DNA from 3 places in the Bradyrhizobium sp. USDA 4369 genome. Region 3 is predicted to be linked to each of the others. Evidence: predicted binding sites of a transcription regulator. Region 3 holds the regulator's gene; each other region holds the start of a gene.
What was found. The regulator LexA, encoded in region 3, represses DNA repair genes until DNA is damaged. The targets are predictions, from matches to a motif close to TGTTCNNNNTGTGTTCNG.
Positions count from the first base shown of each region.

Region 1 (3,476 bases), 3.4 Mb from region 3:
GTCTTGATGTTCGAGTGGCTGACCTTGTGGCCAACCTGGGGGCCCTTGGCCGTCAGTTCACAGCGCCGCGACATGGCAATAAATCCTCTCTCATCCCCGCACCCTTCGTCCGCCAGTCTCGGCGGGCCGCGGGGGTCCAAAACTCGTCCAGCTCTTCTCTGGGAGATGCGGTCCTATAGGGGGGATGCGGCTTTTCGTCAAGGTTTTGAAGGCCGCAGCGAAACACGATGGCTGCGGCCCGCCGATCGAGGGATCCTCGCCGCACGCCGCACGGGATGAAGCCGCGGCCGGGCGCGAACGCCAGCGGATCGAAAAGCGGGCGTACAATCAATGGTATAGGGGGCAGTTTAGACCATATAAAGGGCGTATTCGCGGGCGATGGATCGGATCCCGGTGCGAGCAGGGCGACGCGGCAAGGCAGGCGCCGGCGGGCAAGGCGCAAGCCCAGCCTCTGGCAGGTGTATGGGCGCGGTTGTGGCGAGCGGTTGGAGCGCAAAGCGCTGGACAAGCCGCAATTGTCGAATGGTTCGCGTTGTTTGAAGGCGTTTTTGGCTTAAGTAGCAAGGACGACGTGCCGGGGTGATCCGGCGCACAGGCAGGTGGATCGGCAGGATCATCCCTCACGTGAGCATCATTTCGGCTTCCTCATTCCTCTCCTGTCGGCTGGTCGCGGCCGGTTCCGCCCTCGGCCTGCTGCTGCTGGCGCAGAACGCCCAGGCGCAGGCCCGGCTCGATGCGCAATATGAGGCTTCGCTCGCCGGTATCCCTGTCGGCAAGGGCACCTGGGCGGTCGAGATCGGCGACGAGCAATATGGAGCTTCGGCCCAGGGCGGCACCGCCGGGCTGCTCAAAAGCTTCTCGCAAGGCGCCGGCACCGGCGCGGTCCAGGGACGTGTGGTCAATGGTGCGCTGGTCGGCCAGAGCTACCAGGCCTCGACCACCACGGGGAAGAAGTCCGAGCAGATCCACATCAATCTGCAGAACGGGAATGTAAAGGATTTCGCCATCGAGCCGACGCCGCCGGTCGATCCCGACCGTATTCCGGTGACGGATGCGCATAAGCGCGGCGTGCTCGATCCCATGACGGCCTCGCTGGTGCGCGTGCCCGGCAATGGCGAGCTGCTGTCGCCGGATTCCTGCCGCGGGGCGGCGCCGGTGTTCGATGGACGCATGCGCTACGAGCTCAAGCTCGATTACAAGCGCATGGAGAACGTGAAGGCCGACAAGGGCTATCGCGGTCCGGCGCTGGTCTGCGCGATCTATTTCACGCCGGTGGCAGGCTACATCCCTGATCGTCCCGTGATCAAATATCTGGCCCAGGCCCGCAACATGGAGATCTTCTTCGTGCCGATCGCGGGCACCCGCGTCCTGGTGCCGTTCAAGATGGTGATCCCGACGCCGCTGGGAACCGCGATGCTGGAGGCCACGTCCTTCATCACCCAGGCCACACCGCACGTCGCCAAGACGCAGTAGCAGCAGAAGCCTCCGCGCCGACGGCGGTGCTGTGAGCTGCCATGCGCGGCCAAGCGCTTGGCGTACAGTGTCGCGTCATCGTCTTCTTGCGCGAATCCGTTTGACTCTTCCCTGATCCTGATTCGACTCAGACTCCGTGGCCATGCGTGGCGGTTCCATGGCGAAAGCGTTGCTTGTGGACCGGCCAAAAGCTTGATCTAGTGGAGTGGTCAACGCAGAGCGCGAGATGTTGCGGTGAACGAAGCCGGAAAGACGATGGAGTCAGCGATTCCTTCGTGATTCGTTCTCAAGGCGTTCCGAAGCTTAAGCGGCGTCACTATATGCGTCACAATGTGAGACAAGGGCGAGGATCGCAGCCGCTTCAGAACCCCGACAAATTCAGCACCCATCGCGCCTGACCCGCGCGCCTGCAACGCCGGCCCGAGACCCAAATTTAACGAATGGCTTTTTCGTCTTCTTCGGCTGCCTCGCCTTTCGAGCGCACGCCCGATCGCGTTGCCGGCAACGGCGTCACCGCCGTGCTCGGCCCGACCAACACCGGCAAGACGCATCTGGCGATCGAGCGCATGCTCGCGCATTCCTCAGGGATCATCGGCCTTCCGCTGCGGCTGCTTGCGCGCGAGGTCTACAACAAGGTTGCCGCCCGGGTCGGCAGTGAGGCGGTGGCGCTGATCACCGGCGAGGAGAAGATCAAGCCGAAGACTCCGCGCTATTGGGTCTCGACGGTCGAGGCGATGCCGCGCGATCTCGATGTCTCGTTTCTCGCGGTCGACGAGATCCAGATCGCCGCCGATCTCGAGCGCGGCCACGTCTTCACCGATCGCATTCTCAACCGCCGGGGTCGCGACGAAACACTGCTGCTCGGCGCTGCGACGATGCGTCCGATCATCGAGCGGCTGCTGCCCGGGGCCTCGATGGTGACGCGGCCGCGCTTGTCGCAGCTCGAATTCGCCGGCGACCGCAAGATCACGCGGCAGCCGCGCCGGACCGCGATCGTGGCCTTTTCCGCCGACGAGGTCTACGCGATCGCCGAACTGATCCGGCGCCAGCATGGCGGCGCCGCGGTTGTGCTGGGCTCGCTATCGCCGCGAACGCGCAACGCGCAGGTGGAGATGTTCCAGAACGGCGACGTCGACTATCTCGTCGCCACCGACGCCATCGGCATGGGTCTCAATCTCGATGTCGACCACGTCGCTTTTGCCTCCGACCGCAAATATGACGGCTATCAGTTCCGTCGGCTCAACCCGTCGGAGTTTGCTCAGATCGCGGGGCGTGCGGGCCGCGCAACGCGTAACGGCACCTTCGGCACCACTGGGCGTTGTGCGCCGTTTGAGCCGGAGCTGGTCAACGCGCTGCAGAACCATACTTTCGATTCCGTGAAGGTCCTGCAATGGCGCAATTCGAGGCTCGATTTCGCGTCCCTGAGCGCGCTGCAGGTGTCGCTGGCACTGGCGCCTGCGCATGAGGCGCTGACACGGGCGCCGATCGCGGAGGATCTGCGCGTGCTCGATCACGCCGCGCGCGACGCCGAGGTGCGCGATATGGCCCATGGCGCGGCGGCCGTCGAGCGTCTGTGGGAGGCCTGCCAGATCCCGGATTATCGCCGGCTGTCGCCGGCGGCTCATGCCGAGCTCGTGACCACGCTTTACGGGTTTCTGATGCAGAAAGGGCGGATTCCCGATGCTTGGTATGCCGCGCAGGTTGATCAGGCCGACCGTGTCGACGGCGACATCGACACCTTGTCGGGCCGGATTGCACAAATTCGCACCTGGACCTTCGTCGCGAACCGACCGGATTGGCTGCGTGATCCCGACTATTGGCAGGGGATTACCCGCGAACTTGAAAATAAATTGTCAGACGCCCTTCATGAACGGCTCACGGAGCGTTTCGTTGATCGTCGTACCAGTGTATTGATGCGGCGCCTGCGGGAGAACAGTGTTTTGAATACGGAAATCGGCAAGACCGGCGAAGTGATCGTTGAAGGGCACACGATCGGCCGCCTC
Region 1 is NZ_JBSRYH010000001.1:2,837,857-2,841,332, forward strand. Features, by position in the region: gene rpmB (50S ribosomal protein L28) at 1-74, opposite strand, end outside; gene ACVIJ6_RS12865 (DUF3108 domain-containing protein) at 625-1,473, shown strand; gene ACVIJ6_RS12870 (helicase-related protein) at 1,914-3,476, shown strand, end outside.
Region 1: ACVIJ6_RS12870 (helicase-related protein) is a predicted target of LexA. The motif match lies at 1,755-1,772, and genes of this name have one in related genera.

Region 2 (3,476 bases), 3.2 Mb from region 3:
GGCGCATCGAGAATCGCCTGCGGCAGGATCATGCCATAGGCCACGACCACGGCTGCATCCGCCTGATGGGCGCGAAACGCGGTCAGGGCCTCCTCGGTCTTCAGCGTCTTCGGCGTGAACACGGGAATGCCGAGCCGTCGCGCCTCGGTCTCGATCGGCGTCGGCACCAGAGCCAGGCCGCGACGGCCGCCGGGCTTCGGCGCGCGCGTATACACGGCCGCGATCTCGTGGCCGTGGCCGGCGAGCTCGAGCAGGGTGGGCACGGCGAAATCCGGCGTGCCCATGAAGATCAGGCGAAGGGGCATCGGGTGGAAGATCCTGCATTGCCGAATCCTCCGCGTCATGGCCGGGCTTGTCCCGGCCATCCACGTCTGAACGCCAACGCGAGAGGCAAGACGTGGATGCCCGGGTCAAGCCCGGGCATGACGGAGGACAGAGTTCGTCGATCACTCGCCCGCGCGTTTGGCGGCCTTGGTGAACTTCTTCAGAACGCGGTCGCGCTTGAGCTTCGACAGATAGTCGATGAACAGCACGCCGTTGAGATGGTCGATCTCGTGCTGGATGCAGGTGGCGTAGAGTCCCTCGGCATCCTCCTCGCGCAGCACGCCGTCGAGATCGGTGAAGCGGACGCGGACCCGCGCCGGCCGCTCGACCTCCTCGTAATATTCGGGGATCGACAGGCAGCCTTCCTCATAGATCGAAAGCTCGTCGGACCTGGCGATGATCTCGGGATTGATGAAGACCCGCGGCTCGCGCTTGGTCTCGCCGCCGGCATCCGGCTTGGCCAGATCCATGGTGATGACGCGGACCGGCTGCGCAACCTGGATGGCTGCGAGCCCGATGCCGGGGGCGTCGTACATCGTCTGGAACATGTCGTCGACCAACTGCCGGATCTCCGGCGTGACCTTCTCGACAGGCTTGGAGACCAGCCGCAACTGCTTGTCCGGCAGGATGATGATTTCTCGTAGGGACATGGCGCGCGATTTAAGCCCCGGAACAGGCCCGGTCAATGTGACGGCGCGGGGTTAAGACATCGCTAACCATGAATTTCAACGTCTGGTTAACCATACGTCTTAAGCCGATCTTAACCACGAATGTTCTCTCTTCGTTCGCGAGCTAGTGCGAATCGGATAGATGGGGGTGATGACCGCCAGCCAATCGCTCAATCCTGTCATCGTGATGATCGGCGACCTTCCGCTGCGCGCCAGTGACGCGCTGATCGGATTTGGCGTGCTGGTGCTGCTGCTGCTCGTGATGATCGTGGCAGCCGTCGCCCGGTCCAGCCGCCGCGGCGCCGAGCTTGCCGCACAGCAGGCGATTCGCACCGATGAGCTCGAACAACGGTTCGGCGAGATGATCCGGGTCCAGAGCGAAGCGTCCGGCCGGGTCGATGCCATGGCGCAACTGCTCGCCGGCCGGCAGGTGGACCTGGCCCGCAGCGTCAACGAGCGCCTCGATGCCGTCACCCATCGCGTCGGCCAGTCGATGGAGCAGAGCACACGCCACACCATGGATTCCTTGCGCGTGCTGCATGAGCGGCTCGGCATCATCGACAATGCCCATCGCGACCTCAGCGAGCTGACCACGCAGGTGTCCACATTGCGCGACGTGCTCGCCAACAAGCAGTCGCGCGGCGCCTTCGGCCAGGCGCGCATGGAGGCGATCGTGCAGGACGGGCTGCCCAAGGGCAGCTACGCCTTCCAATACACGCTCGCCAGCGGCAGGCGGCCGGACTGCGTCGTGTTCCTGCCCGATGCGCGCCCGCTGTGCATCGATGCCAAGTTTCCGTTGGAAGCCGTCACGGCGCTGCATGATGCAGAGACGGAGGAGGAGAAGCGCGCCGCCGCCCAGCGCCTGCGCAGCGACGTGCTGCGGCATGTCAACGACATTGCCGAGAAGTATCTCGTCGTCGGCGAGACGCAGGACACGGCGCTGATGTTCGTGCCCTCGGAGTCGGTCTATGCCGAGATCCATGACGGCTTCGACGACGTGATCCAGAAGGCCTATCGCGCCCGCGTGGTGCTGGTGTCGCCGTCGCTGCTGATGCTGGCGATCCAGGTGATGCAGCAGATTATGAAGGATGCGCGCATCCGCGATGCCGCCGACCAGATCCGCAACGAGGTGATCCATCTCGGCGACGATCTCGGCCGCCTGCGCGAGCGCGTGCTCAAGCTGCAGAAGCATTTTGGCGATGTCGGCGAGGACATCCGCCAGATCCTGATCTCCGCCGACAAGATCGAGAAGCGCGCCGCCCGCATCGAGGAGCTGGATTTCAGCAAGCAGGATGCGCCGGTAGAGTCGCCGCGGATTGCGCCTGCTGGAGGAACGACGCCGGATCTGTTTCCGCTGGCGGGGCGCATGCAGGCGGGCGAGTGATGATGGGCTGCATCTGTTGCGCGAGACGGCAATCCAGACAAGATTGTCACGTGTCCGCTGTGTCTCCGGGCTAAATACTTGACCGGGCGATCCAGTATTCCAGAGACGTCCGATGGGCACCCGCCCTTACTACGTTTACATCCTCGCCAGCCACATCGGAGGCACGCTGTACATCGGCGTCACCAATGACCTGGTACGGCGAGTAGCCGAACACAGATCGAAGGCCTCCGACAGCTTCACCAAACGCTACAGTGTGACCCGGCTTGTCTACTTCGAAGTCTTCGAACAGATCGAGCAAGCGATTCATCGTGAGAAGCGACTCAAGAAGTGGCAGCGGGCCTGGAAGATTTCGTTGATTGAGAAGGACAATCCGAACTGAATTGATCTCTATCCGGAGATTGCGGGAAGCGATGGATAGGCCTCTGGAATACTGGATCGCCTGGTCAAGCCGGGCGATGACGGCTTTACTTGTGGCTCCGCCGAAATCTGCTACCAACACTCGATGGTTGCTCCTGAAGTCACATCCAAATCGGTAGCTGCTGCGCCAAATGAACCCACCTGGCGCGAGAGCGTGGCCGTGTACCTGCAGCCGCGCGTGCTGGTCGTGCTGTTCCTGGGCTTTTCCTCGGGCCTGCCGCTGGCGTTGTCCGGCTCGACCCTGCAGATCTGGATGCGCGAGCTCGGCGTCGACCTCGGCACGATCGGGCTGTTCGCCCTCGTCGGCACGCCCTACACGCTGAAATTCCTGTGGGCGCCACTGGTGGACGCCCTGCATGTGCCGCTGCTGGCGCGCGCGTTCGGGCGACGACGCGGCTGGCTGGTGTTCGCGCAATTGCTGTTGATCGGCGCCATCCTGCTGCTGGCACTGACGGACCCGGCGCGCGCCCCGGTCATGGTGGCGGCGGCCGCCGTGCTGGTGGCCGCGATGTCGTCGACCCAGGACATCGTGGTCGATGCCTTCCGCGTCGAGAGCCTACCGGAGAGCGAGCAGGCGGCTGGCATGGCGGCCTATGTGGCCGCCTACCGCATCGGCATGCTGGTCTCGACCGCTGGCGCGCTGGTGGTGGTCAGCGCCTTCGAAACCAGCGGGCTGCCGCGGC
Region 2 is NZ_JBSRYH010000001.1:3,071,377-3,074,852, reverse strand. Features, by position in the region: gene fmt (methionyl-tRNA formyltransferase) at 1-305, opposite strand, end outside; gene def (peptide deformylase) at 447-974, opposite strand; gene ACVIJ6_RS13930 (DNA recombination protein RmuC) at 1,144-2,376, shown strand; gene ACVIJ6_RS13925 (GIY-YIG nuclease family protein) at 2,489-2,755, shown strand; gene ACVIJ6_RS13920 (AmpG family muropeptide MFS transporter) at 2,879-3,476, shown strand, end outside.
Region 2: ACVIJ6_RS13930 (DNA recombination protein RmuC) is a predicted target of LexA. The motif match lies at 1,096-1,113, and genes of this name have one in related genera.

Region 3 (3,476 bases):
GCTTTCTCGCGGGGCTCTGAGATCGCTGCCGAGGCGGGCCCCGCGGACTGATGCGAACGTGGCGCGCGGCTTAGACCCTTGGCCGGGCCGTGTGCGTTCGGTTAGAAGGCGACACTTTCGAGTCGTCCCCCGTCTCCGTCCGAAGGAAGTTCCATGGCCCTGATGCCGGTGTCCGATGCGTTGTCTGCGGTGCTCGCCGGCGCCGAGCCCCTGGCCGAGGAGATGGTGGGGCTGGACGCCGCGTTTCACCGAGTGCTCGCCCGCGACCTCGCGGCGCTGCGGACCCAGCCGCCTGAGGCGATGTCGGCGATGGACGGCTATGCCCTGCGCGCGGCCGACGCCGACAAGCCCAAGGTGCGATTGAAAGTCATCGGCGAGGTCGCGGCGGGACGGCCGTTCGACCGCGTCGTGGGGCCCGGCGAAACCGCCCGCATCTTCACCGGCGGCGTGGTGCCGGAGGGGGCCGATGCAGTCGTGATCCAGGAGGACACGATCGCCGAGGATGGCCACGTCGTGATCACGGAGCCGGCGATCAAGGGCCGGCACATCCGACCCGCCGGCGTGGACTTCCACCAGGGCATGGTGCTGCTGCAGGCCGGGCGCTGTCTCAGCGACCGCGATCTGTCGCTCGCCGCCAGCATGAACCATCCGATGCTGCCGGTGCGGCGGCGGCCGAAGGTGGCGCTGCTCGCGACCGGCGACGAACTGGTGATGCCCGGATCCTCGCCCGGGCCCGGCCAGATCGTCTATTCCAACGGCTACGCGCTGCGCGCGCTGGTACGCAGTGAAGGCGCCGAAGCCATCGATCTCGGCATTGCCGCCGATACGCTCGAAGCGACCGTCGCCGGCATTCGCCGCGCGCGCGAGGCCGCGGCCGACATTCTCGTCACGACCGGCGGCGCATCGGTCGGCGATCATGACCTGGTCAAGCAGGCGCTCGAGGCCGAGGGTGTCGAGATGGCGTTCTGGAAGATCGCGATGCGCCCGGGCAAGCCGATGATGCACGGCCGCCTCGCCGGCATGCGCGTCATTGGTCTGCCGGGCAATCCGGTGTCGTCCTATGTCTGCGCGATCCTGTTTCTGGTGCCGCTGATTCGCAGCCTGATCGGCCGGGAGGCGCAGCTGCCGCGCGAGACCGCCCTGCTCGGCCGCGACCTCGGCGCCAACGATTCGCGTGAGGACTATCTGCGGGCACAGCTCGACAAGCGCGCCGACGGCATGCTGATCGCAACCCCCGTGACGCAGCAGGATTCCTCGCTGCTCGGGAATCTCGCGCTGTCGCAGGCGCTGGTGATCCGCCCGGCGTTCGCGCCGAGGGCACCGGCCGGAAGCCCATGCGAGATCCTGCGCCTGCCGCTCTGAGCCGATTTCCCCGGCAAATCCCGGTCCGTTCACCATATTTTTGGGATTGCGGAACACACATCGAACATATAGTGTCCGTTCATGATTTGTTTTTAGTATGTTGCGGGCGAACGCGATCGTCCGATTCCCCTTCGCTCTCGAACGCTGGTCGTCGGAGCACGGCACGGGACTCGGACGACACCAACTGGGGACCAGGTCGAGATGCTGACGCGCAAACAGTACGAACTTCTGCGGTTCATCAATGAACGGCTCAAAGAAGCCGGAGTGCCGCCGTCCTTCGACGAGATGAAAGATGCGCTCGACCTGCGCTCGAAGTCCGGTATCCATCGCTTGATCACGGCGCTGGAGGAGCGCGGCTTCATCCGTCGGTTGCCCAATCGCGCCCGCGCGATCGAGGTGATCAAGCTTCCGGAGCTGTCGCAGGCGGCCAGCAACCGCCGCGGTTTCACGCCGTCGGTCATCGAGGGGAATCTCGGCAAGGTGAGAACCTCCACGCCCGCGCTCGACGACGGCGAGCGGCCCGTCGCGGTGCCGGTCATGGGCCGGATTGCCGCCGGTACCCCGATCGAGGCGCTGCAGACCCGCAGCCATACGATCAGCGTTCCCGCCGACATGCTCGGCAATGGCGATCATTACGCCCTCGAAGTGCGCGGCGATTCGATGGTCGATGCCGGTATCCTCGACGGCGACATGGCGCTGATCCAGCGCAACGAGACCGCCGACACCGGCGACATCGTGGTGGCGCTGATCGACGACGAGGAAGCGACGCTGAAGCGCTTCCGGCGCCGCGGCGCCTCGATCGCGCTGGAGCCCGCCAACACCGCTTACGAGGTGCGCATCCTGCCGCCCAACCGGGTGAAGATCCAGGGCAAGCTGGTTGGCCTCTATCGCAAATACTGATCGCGGAGACGCTGCGCGGATACGGACGCCGACAAGCTCAGCGGTCATCACCATCAGCGAACCTCAGCACTGACCGGTGGCGTGAGTGAGCTCCGCCATCGGGACGATGCGGCGGCCGCCTCTTGAAGCGGTGCGTCGCGCGACAGCGGCCGCTGGCGGCAAGCAATCACGCCCTCTGCCAATGCACCTCATGATGTGCAACGCGGTAGACTCGAACGCGTGCTCAAACGCTTGTGATCGCGCGCAGGCAGAGGCCGTGCAGATCAGCGCAGAAATGCCGCGAAGCGCGCGCTAACATCCTCCTTGATGTCCACTCTGATAGAGGCCTGCGCCTGTCCGGGGGGAGCGTGGGTCGGCTATCTCTGAACGAGGAGCGATCCGATGTGTGACTACAGCCTCCATGCCGTTGCCTCCCGTCCCGCCAAGGTCGGCGAGACGCTGATATCGACGACTTTCCGCGGCACCGCGACCCGTGGCTTCGCCTTGGAAAGCGAGCCCAACGTCGCGGTCTGCATGCTCCCCGGCACCGAGCTCGCGTTCGCCGAGGACGTCCGCTACGACAGCCGCTGGCTGTGGACCCGCACGATCCGAGAGCGCGTGGCCAAGTTCAACACCATCGAGAAGCACATTCCCGATCGCCATCACGACGCTGTCGAGTTCGCCGACGGGCGCCATGTGCTTGTGACCCAGCTGTGCGAGGGCCAGCGCGTGACCGTGCTGCAGCTGCCGGTCACCAAGCCATCAGCCGATCGACGCCCGGATGTTGCGGAGGAGCTTCCGGCGACAGAGAGCCCGACGATTCGCCGTATCAGCATCACCTGATCGTACTGCTCGGCCCCCGCTGCGTTTCCTTGGCAAGTCCACCCTCGTTAGGCGCGTCTGGATTCGCCGGGTCTGGATTCGCCAAGTCTGTTCTACGGATCGCACCGACGCGGCGCGGCAGCTCCTCGTTTTGGGTTTTGGCAACAACCGGCGGCCGCCGCTTGGCGGTCTCTGGTAACGAATATCTGGTAACGAACATGGGGCGCTCGGCGGGCATCTTGTGAGTCTGCGGAGCGTCTCATGATGTTGGCGTTCCATTTGAGATGATTGCGTGGGTGAACGGCCCACCCTCGCAGGTCGTGAATGACCTAATCCTCCGTCCCCTGCTCCGCCTCGGGCGGTGTCGCGTCCTGAACGCGTGGCGTGGACGCACGCGGCGTCAGCACCGGTTC
Region 3 is NZ_JBSRYH010000001.1:6,232,172-6,235,647, reverse strand. Features, by position in the region: gene ACVIJ6_RS28315 (alpha/beta fold hydrolase) at 1-20, shown strand, start outside; gene ACVIJ6_RS28310 (molybdopterin molybdotransferase MoeA) at 154-1,362, shown strand; gene lexA (transcriptional repressor LexA) at 1,564-2,262, shown strand; gene ACVIJ6_RS28300 (hypothetical protein) at 2,644-3,084, shown strand; gene ACVIJ6_RS28295 (ComEC/Rec2 family competence protein) at 3,393-3,476, opposite strand, start outside.